DNA from 4 places in the Pseudomonas sp. LBUM1670 genome. Region 3 is predicted to be linked to each of the others. Evidence: predicted binding sites of a transcription regulator. Region 3 holds the regulator's gene; each other region holds the start of a gene.
What was found. The regulator FliA, encoded in region 3, starts transcription of late flagellar genes. The targets are predictions, from matches to a motif close to CTAAAGTTTNNNNNNNNNNNGCCGNTAA.
Positions count from the first base shown of each region.

Region 1: the regulator FliA is predicted to act here: its motif matches at 1,286-1,313, upstream of motA (flagellar motor stator protein MotA).
Region 2: the regulator FliA is predicted to act here: its motif matches at 1,548-1,575, upstream of ACA073_RS14740 (methyl-accepting chemotaxis protein).
Region 4: the regulator FliA is predicted to act here: its motif matches at 2,447-2,474, upstream of flgM (flagellar biosynthesis anti-sigma factor FlgM).

Region 1 is NZ_CP166783.1:572,502-575,810, reverse strand. It holds gene motB (flagellar motor protein MotB) at 1-362, opposite strand, end outside; gene motA (flagellar motor stator protein MotA) at 366-1,217, opposite strand; gene ACA073_RS02630 (HDOD domain-containing protein) at 1,384-2,922, shown strand; gene ACA073_RS02625 (rhodanese-like domain-containing protein) at 2,962-3,309, shown strand, end outside.
Region 2 is NZ_CP166783.1:3,264,656-3,267,964, reverse strand. It holds gene ACA073_RS14740 (methyl-accepting chemotaxis protein) at 1-1,420, opposite strand, end outside; gene ACA073_RS14735 (undecaprenyl-diphosphate phosphatase) at 1,709-2,539, shown strand; gene ACA073_RS14730 (DUF1294 domain-containing protein) at 2,536-2,964, shown strand; gene ACA073_RS14725 (MmcQ/YjbR family DNA-binding protein) at 2,961-3,309, opposite strand, start outside.
Region 3 is NZ_CP166783.1:1,665,520-1,668,828, reverse strand. It holds gene ACA073_RS07625 (chemotaxis protein CheA) at 1-547, opposite strand, end outside; gene ACA073_RS07620 (protein phosphatase CheZ) at 595-1,383, opposite strand; gene ACA073_RS07615 (chemotaxis response regulator CheY) at 1,407-1,778, opposite strand; gene fliA (RNA polymerase sigma factor FliA) at 1,946-2,686, opposite strand; gene fleN (flagellar synthesis regulator FleN) at 2,683-3,309, opposite strand, start outside.
Region 4 is NZ_CP166783.1:4,257,674-4,260,982, forward strand. It holds gene cheR (protein-glutamate O-methyltransferase CheR) at 1-524, opposite strand, end outside; gene ACA073_RS19340 (chemotaxis protein CheV) at 547-1,503, opposite strand; gene flgA (flagellar basal body P-ring formation chaperone FlgA) at 1,585-2,346, shown strand; gene flgM (flagellar biosynthesis anti-sigma factor FlgM) at 2,510-2,836, shown strand; gene ACA073_RS19355 (flagella synthesis protein FlgN) at 2,885-3,309, shown strand, end outside.

The DNA.
Region 1 (3,309 bases), 1.1 Mb from region 3:
AGGCGTTCCTTCTCCACCATCTCGGCCATGCCTTCGACCTGTTCGGCGTCGATGGTCACCTTGTCCGGCTGCGGCTGGGATTTCACTTCGGGGTTGAGGGTGTTTTCCGGCGCCAGGGTCGGCGTGCCGCCCAGGTCGATGATGTAAGGCGTGCCGCTTTCGGAAAAGCCGACCGGGTCTTTGAAGTAACCGGCAATGGCGATCTTCTGTTCCGGTGTTGCAGTGGACAGCAGCCACAACACCAGGAAGAACGCCATCATCGCCGTCGCGAAGTCGGCGAAGGCGATTTTCCAGGCGCCCCCGTGATGCCCGCCGGCGATGCGCTTGACGCGCTTGATGATTATCGGCTGGTTATTTTCCATAACTCAGCGACCACGAACCGCTTGTTCCAGCTCAGCAAAGCTAGGACGGTGCGCCGGGTACAGAACCTTGCGCCCGAACTCCACCGCCAGCGACGGCGGCATGCCGGACGCCGAAGCGACCAGCGAGGCCTTGATGGCTTCGTAGACGTTCAGTTCTTCCTTGGCATCGTGGGCCAGGGAGTGAGCCAGCGGACCGAAGAAACCGTACGCCGCGAGAATACCGAAGAAGGTACCGACCAGTGCCGCACCGACGTGCAGACCGATGGATTTCTGGTCGCCTTCGCCCAGGGAAGCCATGGTCACCACGATACCCAGTACCGCCGCGACGATACCGAAACCCGGCATGGCGTCGGCGATGCCGTTCACCGCGTGGGATGGGTGCTCGAGGTCTTCCTTGAGGCTATAGAGTTCCATGTCGAACAGGCCTTCCAGCTCATGGGGAGCCATGTTGCCGGAGGACATGATGCGCAGGTAATCGCAGATGAACGCGGTCATGCGTTCGTCCTTGAGCACCGCCGGGTACTTGGCGAAAATCGGGCTCGCGGAGGCATCTTCGATGTCGCCTTCGATGGCCATCATGCCTTCGCGGCGGCTCTTGTTGAGAATCTCGTAAATCAGCCCCAGCACTTCGAGGTAGAAGGTGTGATTGAAGCGCGAACTGAACATGCCCAAGGATTTCTTGAGCACGTGCATGGTCATGTAGCCGGGGTTGGCCTGGAGGAATGCGCCGAGGGCCGCGCCACCGATGATCATCACCTCGAAGGGTTGAATCAGAGCGGCAATTTTGCCGTGGGAGAGCACGTATCCGCCGAGCACGCTCGCGAATACGACGATGATGCCGATTATTTTAGCCATAGGTAGGAGAGCACTTACTGAGTCGGGTTCAAGGTCATATTCGGAAGTTAAAAAATCTCTTCTTCTACTTATCGGCAAAACTGCGCCAGACTATAGCCAGTTCAGGCGAAAAGCCAATTTGGCCCGCTCCGGGCATAGGTAATGCAGACGGTGATCGCGTCCAGACATGGCTAACGAAACGAACATTCCAACTCCAAAACCGACCACACTCGAAGGCTGGGTCAAGCTTCTCGATGGCGTGCGCCTGCCGGTTCCGCAAGCCAGTCATGACCGTGTCTGCATGGCCATCCGCGACGACCGCAGCTCGCTGCGCGATATCGCCGAGCTGATGCAAGAGAGCCCCGCCCTGGCCTTGAGCGTGATTCGCGAAGCCAACCGGCACACCCACGGCAGCATGACCGAGCCTGCGGAAAACCTTGAGGTGGCGATCAATCGCCTCGGTTTGAAGCGCACCGAAGAGTTGCTTGCGCGGCTGCCCGCGGAACCGGAATCGGAAATTCCCGTGGCCCTGCGTCAGTTGCAGATGATCAGCCAACACGCGACGCAACAGGCCAACGGTTTTTTCGCCGCTCGCCTGGCGCGGTTGTGGCAGGACATCCACTGGGGCAGCCTGCTGTTTCTTTCGCCGCTGTGGCCGATGGCGTTTACCCATCCGCAGTTGCTTGAAGAATGGGAGTTGCGGGTCATCCATAAAGGCGAGTCGGCGCGCAGCGTCGAGAAGCAATTGTTTGGCGCTCGCCTGCTGGAAATCGCTCAGGCGCTGGTGGAGATCTGGCACCTGCCGATCTGGGTGCTGCAGGGTTACAAGCTGTTGCTCAACGAGCAGCGGGAATTGGTGAAAGTCCTGCGCATTGCGCGCGACAGCGATCATCCATTGCGCCAGCAGAACCGTCTCGACGACGATCCGACTCTGCGCCGCTGGCTCAATCAACCGGCCAACACGGTGCTGCTGGCCAACGGTCTGGCGCTGTCGGCGCAACAGGCCTGGGACAGTCCGCACAGTGAACGCTGGCAATACCTGACCAGCCTTTACCTGCAAATGCCGATGGACGAGGTGCAACAGCAATTGCACCAACAGGCCGCCAACAGTGCGCGCCAACACGCCATGCCGGACCTCTGGCACCCTGCCGTTGCGCTGCTCTGGCCGTGGGGCATGAATCGCGTTCACGCCGGTCTGCTGCCGGCCCCGGCGCCAACCGCCGAAGACCTGGCGAAGTGGCGCAGGCAATGTGCCGAGCTGCTGCTGGAACCGAGTCGTTTCACCAATGCCATGCACTTGACCAACTCGGCCCGTGACGCGTTGGTCGCGTGCGGCATGCGTCGGGTGATGATCCTGATGGCCGACCGCGCGCACGCCAATCTGCGCGTGCACCAGATTGCCGGGCTGCCGAAAGAAGTAGCGGGTCTGAATTTTTTGGTGAGCCAGAGCACGGTGCTACAACGCCTGCTTTCGCAACAGGCCCAGGTGCGCCTGACACCGGCCAACAACGCGCAATTTTCGGCGCTGCTGCCGGCCAGCCTGCGTTCGCAGTTCGGTGGCGAACACCTGCTGCTACGCTCGCTGATCAACAACGGACGCGTGATCATGGTCGTGGTGGCGGATCAGGGCGGCGGGCCGTTTTCGGAAATCACCGTACAAGCCTTTGGCAAAACCGCGCAGTGCATCGAGAAAGCCCTGCACAGCTTTAGCCATCGCGGCCAATGACCCGCTACAATCCTCCCCTTTGTGCTCTGGAGACCTCACATGTCTGACTTCTCTGGCTTGCCGCTGGTAATCGAACCGAGCGACTTGCTCTCTCGCCTCGACGCCCGCGAACTGATTCTGGTGGACCTGACCAGCAGCGCCCGCTATGCCGAAGGGCATATTCCCGGTGCGCGGTTTGTCGATCCGAAACGCACGCAACTCGGCCAACCGCCGGCGCCAGGCCTGATGCCGCCGCAAGCGGCACTCGAAGCGTTGTTCGGCGAGCTGGGCCACAACCCCGATGCGGTCTACGTCGTGTATGACGACGAAGGCGGCGGTTGGGCCGGGCGCTTTATCTGGCTGCTGGACGTCATCGGCCACAGCCAGTACCACTATATCGACGGCGGT
Region 2 (3,309 bases), 1.6 Mb from region 3:
GGCCAATGGCATTCAGGCTCGCACCGGCGAGGCCGGCCTGTTCGATGGTCAGTTGGGATGCGCGGCTGCTGTCGCCAATGACCTTGACCGCCGCTTCAGAGTGGCCTTGCAAGCGCTCGATCATCGACAGGATCTCGGCGGTGGACTTCTGGGTGCGCTGGGCCAGCAGGCGCACTTCATCCGCCACGACGGCAAACCCGCGACCTTGCTCGCCGGCCCGGGCGGCCTCGATGGCGGCGTTGAGAGCGAGCAGGTTGGTCTGCTCGGCGATGGAGCGGATCACTTCCAGCACGCTGCCGATCTGAGTGCTTTCGGTGGCCAGGGTGCGGATGACTTCAACGGCCTGATCAATGGTGCCGGACAACTTGTCGATCTGTTGCAGGCTGCTGTCGATATTGACCTGGCCCTGCTGCGCCCGGGATTCGGCATCGCGCATTTCGCTGGCCGCCTGCTCGGCGTTCTTCGCGACATCCTGCACGCCGAACGTCACTTCATTGATGGCCGTGGCCACCAGTTCCATCTGCTGGGATTGCTGCTGACTGCGTTGCTGGGCCTGGGCGGCATTGTTGCCCAGCTCGCTGGACGACTGGCCCAGAGCGCTGGCGGACACCTGCAACTCACCGATCACCAACCGCAGTTTGGTGGTAAAGGCATTGAAGTGGCGGGCCAGTTGCGTCACTTCATCTTGACCATGGGTATCGAGGCTGCGGGTCAGGTCGCTTTCGCCGCTGGCAATGTTGGCCATGGCGTTCACGGTTTCCTGGAGTGGGCGCACGATGCTGCGGGCAATCAGGGTCACCAGCAGCGCCATGATGGCGGCAATCACCAGCCCGATGAGAGAAGCTTTCCAGACCTGGCCCATGAACTCGGCCTGCATGTCGTCAATGTACACGCCCGAGCCGATCACCCAACCCCAGGGTTCGAACAGTTTGACGTAGGAAGTTTTTTGCACCGGCTCGCTGGCGCCCGGCTTCGGCCAGCGATAGTCGATCGAGCCTGCGCCCTTGGCCTTGGCGAGGGCGGCCATTTCATTGAACACCGCAAACCCGTCCGGGTCACGGATCGCCGAGAGGTTCTGGCCATCGAGCTTCGGGTTGGCCGCGTGCATGATCATCACCGGCGTCAGGTCGTTGATCCAGAAGTAGTCGTTCTGGTCATAGCGCAGGCCGCGAACGGCGGTCAGCGCCTGTTTCTGCGCCGCCTCGCGCGTGAGTGTGCCGGCCGTTTCCAGGCCGTGGTAATAGGTCAGAATGCCGCTGGCCGTCTGCACCACGTGTTGGGTTTTCTGCGCCTTGGCGTGATACAGGTCTTCGTGGATCTGCTTGAGCATCAACACGCCCAACGTCAAAAGCATCATGACGGCCACGATCAAAATGAGCCACAAACGACGGCTGATCGACATACTTCGCAAGCTGTTCATAACGCTGTCACTCCGGTTTCTTTTTCTTGTAAAAAATAATCGCCAGCATCCAATCACACTTTGCCGATCGGGCATATTCGACCCAAGTCCTATAACGTGGCAGCGTTAATCGGGCTCGTCTGATAGGATTTCGGCCCCGCACGGAAAAACCTGAATCCAAGTCGATGTTTCACGGAATTTTTACGGTTCCGTCCGGATTCTGTGCGCGCAAGTCTTTCAGCTACGCTGACTGTTTTTGAAAAAAATACTAACGGGGCATGCCGTCGCGCATCGCTTCTTGGGGGATTGATGGATCTTTGGACCGCCTTGCAGGCATTGATACTTGGGGTTGTAGAAGGGCTGACGGAGTTTTTGCCCATTTCCAGTACCGGACACCAGATCATCGTGGCTGACTTGCTCAATTTCGGTGGTGAGCGGGCAATGGCGTTCAACATCATTATTCAGCTCGGCGCGATTCTCGCGGTGGTGTGGGAATTTCGCCGCAAGATTTTCGATGTAGTGGTTGGCTTGCCGACGCAGCCCGGCGCCCGGCGCTTTACCGCCAACCTACTGATTGCCTTTCTGCCTGCCGTGGTATTGGGGGTGATCTTTGCTGACCTGATCCACCATTACCTGTTCAACCCGATTACCGTGGCCACGGCATTGGTCGTGGGCGGCATCGTGATGTTGTGGGCGGAACAGCGTCAACACGAAGTGCACGCCGAAACCGTCGATGAGATAACCTGGAAAGACGCCTTGAAAGTAGGTTTGGCCCAGTGTCTGGCGATGATTCCGGGCACATCGCGTTCAGGCTCGACGATCATTGGTGGTTTGCTGTTCGGGTTGTCGCGCAAGACCGCCACCGAGTTTTCGTTTTTTCTGGCGATGCCGACCATGGTCGGAGCGGCGGTGTATTCGGGGTACAAATATCGCGACCTGTTCGTGCCGGCTGATTTCCCGGTGTTCGCCATCGGTTTCGTCACCGCGTTCATCTTCGCGATGATTGCCGTCAGAGGCTTGCTGAAGTTCATCGCCAGCCACAGCTACGCGGCGTTCGCCTGGTATCGCATTGCGTTCGGCATGGTGATTCTGGCCACCTGGCAGTTCGGCTGGGTTGACTGGAGCGCGGTCAAGCCATGAATGATGCCGGCGGGCGCAACAGTCCCGGACGCCGTTCCGGGGGTGAGATCCACAACCCGCGACTGAAACTGCTGGTGTTCGCACTCGTGTGCGCGCTGCCGCTGATGGGCTCGTTGTCGTTTTGGCTGCGAGGGATTTCGCTGATTCCCCTGGCGGCCTACGGCATCGTCAGCGTGTTGGCGTTCTTCCTTTACTGGAGCGATAAGCGCAAGGCCTGCACCGATAGCTGGCGTACGCCCGAGAACGTGTTGCATGCGATAGAACTTGCCGGTGGCTGGCCGGGCGCCTTGCTGGCCCAGCAGGTGTTCAGGCACAAGACGCGCAAGGTGTCGTTTCAACTGCTGTTCTGGATGATCGTGTTGCTGCACCAAGTGTTCTGGATCGATCAACTGTTCCTGGGTGCAAACCTGTTGGCGCTGTTCTAAAGCAGCAGCCCGACCTGCGTGCGCTTGGGCAGTTTGCTCACCACCAGTTGATGGGAACGTTGCAACAGACTTTGCAGTTCTTCGGCGCCCAGCGGGTAGGGCGTTTGCATGATGATCCACTGGGCCCGAGCGAGGTACGGCGCCGGATGAACGCCCGGGCGATCGCAATGCCCCAGGAACAGATCCTTGTCGACCTTGAAGGCGAGGGATTCGCCCCGCAGGTTCTGCAGGGCGAACATCTTGTTCCCGGCAATCGAAAACACCCGCACGCCACCCCACTTGTAGTCTTCCCGCGCACCCGGCAGTGCCAGACAGAACTGTGCGACAGCCTCTGCGCTCATGCGT
Region 3 (3,309 bases):
CTGCAACCGGAGCAGCCGCCGGCGCCTCGGCCTGAGCCTTGACGGCGTTCAGCGAGTCCAGCAGTTGTTCGAATTCGCTATCGGTGATGTCGCCCGAATCGGCTTCGGCAGCCGGCTCTTCCACCACTTCAGCCACAGGCGCGGCTGGATCGGCGGTTTGCGGCTCGGCCAGACGGGCCAGGGCCGCAAGCAATTCAGGCGTGGCAGCCGTGATCGGGCTGCGTTCGCGGACTTCGCTGAACATGCTGTTCACCGCGTCCAGCGCTTCGAGAACCACGTCCATCAATTCCGAGTCGACGCGACGTTCACCCTTGCGAAGGATGTCGAACACGTTCTCGGCGATGTGACAGCACTCCACCAGCTCGTTGAGCTGGAGGAAGCCGGCGCCCCCTTTTACAGTGTGAAAACCGCGAAAAATTGCATTGAGCAAGTCCGCATCATCCGGTCGGCTTTCAAGCTCGACCAGCTGTTCGGACAGGTGCTCAAGAATCTCGCCGGCCTCAACCAGGAAATCCTGAAGGATCTCTTCATCGGCGCCGAAGCTCATTAAGGGTGTGCTCCTAACAGGTTTAAAAACCTAAAATACCTAGAATTCTAAAACCCTAGGCTGGATAGCAAATCGTCCACATCGTCCTGACCGGACACAACGTCTTCTCTTTTATCGGCATGAATCTGCGGACCTTCACCCTGAGAGAGATGTTTTTGCGGATCTTTTTCAGCAAGCATCGCTTCACGGTCATGTTCGATGCCCGCAAAGCGGTCCACCTGACTGGCCATGAGCACGAGCTTGAGCAGGTTGCTTTCAACTTCAGTAACCAATTGGGTCACACGCTTGATCACCTGACCTGTGAGGTCCTGGTAATCCTGAGCGAGCAGAATGTCGTTGAGGTTGCTCGACACCGCGCGATTGTCCGCGCTGCTGCGTGCCAGGAAACCGTCGACACGCCGTGCCAGTTCGCGGAACTCCTCGGCCCCGACTTCGCGACGCATGAACCGCCCCCAGTCCGTGCTCAGCGCCTGGGCTTCATCGCTCAGGCTGTTGACCAGCGGCGTGGAGTTTTCGACCAGATCCATGGTGCGGTTGGCGGCAGCTTCGGTCAGTTTCACAACGTAACCCAGACGCTCGGTGGCATCCGTGATCTGCGACACTTCCTCGGCTTGCGGCATGTGCGGGTCAATCTGGAAATTGACGATCGCGCTGTGCAGCTCGCGGGTGAGCTTGCCCACTTCCTGATACAGGCCGCGGTCACGGGTCTGATTGAGCTCATGGATCAGTTGTACAGCGTCGCCGAACTTGCCTTTTTCAAGGCTTTCGACCAGTTCGACCGCGTGTTTTTTCAGGGTCGATTCAAAATCGCCCTGTGAAGATTCGTTTTGGTCCATAGCTCCCCCCGTGGCGCAGTTTCTCAACCGATGCGTTCGAAAATCTTCTCGATTTTTTCTTTCAACGCCTGGGCCGTGAAGGGTTTGACCACATAGCCGTTAACACCGGCCTGGGCCGCTTCGATGATCTGCTCGCGCTTGGCTTCAGCGGTCACCATCAACACCGGCAGGTGCTTGAGCTTTTCATCGGCGCGCACGTGACGCAGCAGATCGATACCGGTCATGCCAGGCATGTTCCAGTCCGTTACCAGAAAGTCGATGCTTCCGCTGTTGAGAACCGGAATGGCAGTAGTGCCATCGTCGGCCTCGACCGTGTTGGTGAACCCAAGGTCACGCAACAGGTTTTTTATGATCCGCCGCATCGTTGAGAAGTCATCAACGATGAGGATTTTCATGTTCTTGTCCAATTCGACCTCCAAGCAGTCTTAAACGCGCCCAGCACCTGGACGCGCCATTTCATTCAATCCGGCAAAGCACTCTATGACTGTCTGGAGCACAACAGATCGAAACCGGCGCAGTTCAACACCACACCAACCACGTTCGCAGTGTCCCCACACTGCCTTCAGCGCGCTCGCCACTCCCCCAAACGCCCCCGCAAACGGGCCGCGCACTGGCTGTGTAACTGGCTTACCCGAGATTCGCTGACCCCCAGGACCTCACCGATTTCCTTGAGATTCAACTCTTCGTCGTAGTACAGCGCCAACACCAGTCGCTCACGCTCCGGCAAATTGGCAATCGCGTCCGCCAGCGCCGCCTGGAAGCGTTCATCTTCCAGATCGCGTGACGGCTCGAGATGAGCACTCGCGCCATCCTCGTGCAGCCCTTCGTGTTCGCCGTCCTGCAACAGATCGTCGAAACTGAATAACCGGCTGCCCAGGGTGTCGTTCAAAATCCCGTAGTAATCGTCGAGACTCAATTGGAGTTCGGCCGCAACTTCGTGATCTTTAGCGTCACGACCGGTTTTAGCTTCAATCGAGCGAATTGCGTCGCTGACCATGCGGGTATTGCGGTGGACCGAACGTGGCGCCCAGTCCCCCTTGCGGACTTCATCGAGCATCGCGCCGCGGATTCGAATGCCCGCGTACGTCTCGAAACTCGCGCCTTTGCTGGCGTCGTATTTGGTCGATACTTCAAGCAAGCCGATCATGCCGGCCTGGATCAGGTCTTCGACCTGGACACTGGCCGGCAGACGCGCCAGCAAGTGGTAAGCAATGCGTTTGACCAGTGGCGCGTAACGCTCGATCAGCTCGTACTGCGCGTCACGTGCCGACTTCTTGTAAAGGTTGTAACCGCTGGCTGTCATAGCACGGGACCTGCCGTTTGTTGCACGAGGCGCTCGACAAAAAACTCCAGGTGCCCACGCGGGTTGGCGGGCAGCGGCCAGGTATCGACCTTTTGTGCGATGGCCTTGAAGGCCAGGGAACACTTGGAACGCGGGAAAGCTTCATAAACCGCGCGCTGCTTCTGAACGGCCTTGCGCACGCATTCGTCGTACGGCACCGCACCGACGTATTGTAAGGCGACGTCGAGGAAGCGATCCGTGACCTTGGTCAATTTGGCGAACAGGTTGCGACCTTCCTGCGGGCTCTGGGCCATGTTGGCCAGGACGCGGAAGCGGTTCATGCCGTAGTCGCGGTTCAGCAGTTTGATCAGCGCGTAGGCATCGGTGATCGAGGTCGGCTCGTCGCAGACCACCAGCAAGACTTCTTGCGCGGCGCGAACGAAACTGACGACCGAATCACCAATACCCGCGGCGGTGTCGATCACCAGGACGTCGAGGTTGTCGCCGATATCGCTGAACGCCTGGATCAGGCCGGCGTGCTGTGCCGGGCTCAGATGCACCATGCTCTGAGTGCCGGACGCCGCCGGGACGATGCGGATGCCGCCTGGCCCCTGCAACAACACGTCGCGCAGCTCACAGCGGCC
Region 4 (3,309 bases), 2.6 Mb from region 3:
CGCTGAAGACGCTCGGGCGACAGACCGCGGCCGATGGCCAGGCTGTCGTACTCGCCGGTCTTGCAGTTGGTCAGCATGGTGCCGGACAAATCAGTGGCGACGATCTGCACGCCCATCTTCAACTGGCCCATGTTGACCCGTTCGAACTCGTCGATGGACATCGACAGCGAATACGGTTCCTGCCCCGACGAGCAGGCCGCCGACCAGATCCGCAGACGCTGGCCGGGAGCTGCCTTGATGGCTTCGGGCAGCACCTTGTTCTTCAAGACTTCAAACGGATAGGTGTCACGAAACCACAGGGTTTCGTTGGTCGTCATGGCATCCACCACCATCTCGCGCAAACCGCTGCGCGGCTGGGTCTGGATGCGCTGGACCAGCTCACCCAGGGACTTGATGCCTTGCTGTTCCATCAGTTTGTTGAGACGGCTCGAGACCAGGTACTGCTTGTTTTCACCGAGCAAAATGCCACAGGCTTTTTCCAGGAAGACCCGGAACTGTTCGAAATCCAAATTACCCGTAGACAAAGATGCCGCCTCTTAAATCGTGTTAACCGCCAGGGGCAGAAGGCCCCTGGCTGATGTCTGCTGCTTTGATCCGGTCGACTACCCGGGATGCCAGGTCATCAGGACGGAATTTGGCCAGGAAGTCATCGGCACCGACTTTCTTGACCATCGCCTGATTGAACACACCCGACAACGAAGTATGCAGGATGATATGAAGCTTTTGCATGCGAGGGTCGTTGCGGATCTCGGCCGTCAGGGTGTACCCGTCCATTTCCGGCATCTCGATGTCGGAAATCATCATCAGGAACTCTTCTTCCGGCTTCTTGCCCTCGTCGGCCAGCTTGCGCAGGTAATCCAGCGCTTGCCGTCCGTCGTTCAACGCCACCACTTCAACACCGACCGTCTGCAGGCAACGCGTGACCTGCTTACGCGCCACCGACGAGTCATCGACCGTCAGCACCCGCAGCGACAGCGCCTTGTGCTGGGTCTCGACATCGACCACGCCAACGGAAATCGCTTCCGGCGTCGGCGCCACTTCCGCCAGGACCTTCTCGACGTCGATGATTTCGACTAACTGATTGTCGACCCGAGTCACAGCCGTCAGGTAATGATCGCGTCCGGTGCCCTTGGGAGGCGGATGAATCTCCTCCCAGTTCATGTTGACGATGCGTTCCACCGAGCGCACCAGGAAACCCTGGGTCTTGGTGTTGTACTCCGTGATGATCACGAAGGGATTGCTTTGATCTTTAAGCGCCCCGGAACCGGTCGCCATTGCCAGATCAAGGATCGGAATGGTCGCCCCCCGGATATTTGCCACACCGCACACGACAGGACTGGACTTTGGCATCAGGGTCAGCTTGGGGCATTGCAGCACCTCACGAACCTTGAACACGTTGATCCCATACAGCTGCTGGCCGTCGAGACGGAACAACAACAGCTCCAGGCGATTCTGCCCTACCAGTTGCGTGCGCTGGTTTACCGAATCCATTACACCCGCCATGCCCAGACTCCTACACCAACGCTAAGTGTGTTGCGACGCACATTCATCACTAAACGGCACGGCGCTTGCTTTTTAACTCTTATGAACACAGAACCGACATTTTTCCGACGCCTGACATCACCCTTCCGCAGATTGCTCTGTGCGATGTCGGCCGTTTGCCTGTTCAACGCTGGCAGCCCTGCCCTTGCTGACGCGGTTACCTTGCCTGACATGCTTATCGGCGTCACCCAGGGCTTTCTTGAATTCACCGTTGAAGACTATTTGGCGACCAGTCAAACGGAAGGTCGCTACGAAATCCAGGTCAACCAGCTCGATCCGCGACTGCGCATGCCCATGTGCGACAAGGAATTGACAGCCAGCCTCGAGAGCCCGGCCAAGCCGCTGGGCCGGGTCACGGTCAAGGTTCGCTGTGAGGGAAGCTCCCCCTGGACGGTCTTCGTCCCCGCTCAAGTCCGCCTGTTTCGCGACGTCGTGACCACCACCCGGCCCCTGCGCCGCGCCGACATTGTCGAGCCCGCTGATGTGCTCTTGCGCGAACGCGATATCAGCCTGATCAACCAGGGTTACCTGACGACCCTCGATCAGGCGATCGGCCAGCGACTTACCCGACCAATGGTCGCCGATCAGGTGATTACCCTCGTCCACCTTGAGCAGGCGGAAGTCATTCGCAAAGGCGATCAGGTCGTGATTACCGCACGCAGTGGTACGCTCAGCGTGCGAATGCCCGGCGAAGCGCTGTCCAACGGCGGCATGAGCGAGCAGATCCGCGTGAAAAACCTCAATTCCAGGCGGGTCATCAAGGCGCAAGTCACCGCGCCGGGCCAGGTGGAAGTGTCTATGTGAGATCCCTGTTCTGAAGAAGTGGCGTTGCCCGAGGCTGTTCCCTAAACTGTGCCGCATGCAGGTGAAGTGCTGGCGCATGCAGGCTCATTGATAAATGGGTCTAAAGTTTTCACAGGGATAGCCGAAAACATGGCAAGCGTCCAAATACTCAGAGGTTTTTACCATGGTCATCGATTTCAGCCGTTTGAACAGCTCCTCGTCACTTACGGGCAGTACACGTACCAGCGTTGCCAAGGAAAATGCCGAGGCCGGCAAATCCGCGCCGCTGAATACCCCGGCCGAACAGGCCAGTACCGTCAAAAGCGGGGAATCGGTACACCTCAGCCATGAGGCTCAACAGTTGCAACAGGTCACTGACAAGCTGCGCGATCAGCCTGCCGTCGACAAAGCCCGCGTGGCCGAGTTGAAAGCAGCGATTGCCGATGGCAGCTACAAAGTCGACAGCAACCGTGTAGCCAGCAAACTGCTCAACTTCGAAGCCCAGCGCTAGGCCACGGCCCGCGCCAGGCTTTTGGACGCTTAAAACCCAAGGCCAGCCATGCACGACACCAATTTACTGCAACTGATCACCGACGACTTTGCTCCAGCGCAACACTTGCTGGAGTTACTGCAAACCGAGTCCCTCGCCTTGCACGGTCGTGACATGCCCCTGCTGGAAGACATTCTGGCGCAGAAACAGGCATTGATCATTCAGCTCGAACAGCATGGCCGCAAGCGCAGTGAAATCCTCGCCAGCCTCAATCTGCCAGTCAATCGCAACGGTCTGGAGCAACTGGCCAGCCATTCGAGCATCGGCGAAGAGTTGCTGGCGCAGAGCGATGTACTGACCGATCTTCTGGCTCAATGCCAAGCGGCGAACGGCAATAATGGCCAGTCGATCCTGGTCCAGCAGGCCGCCACGGCCAATCAGCTGAAAATCCTCACCGGCGGCGAACCGCCAGCACTTTATGATGCCCGCGGATC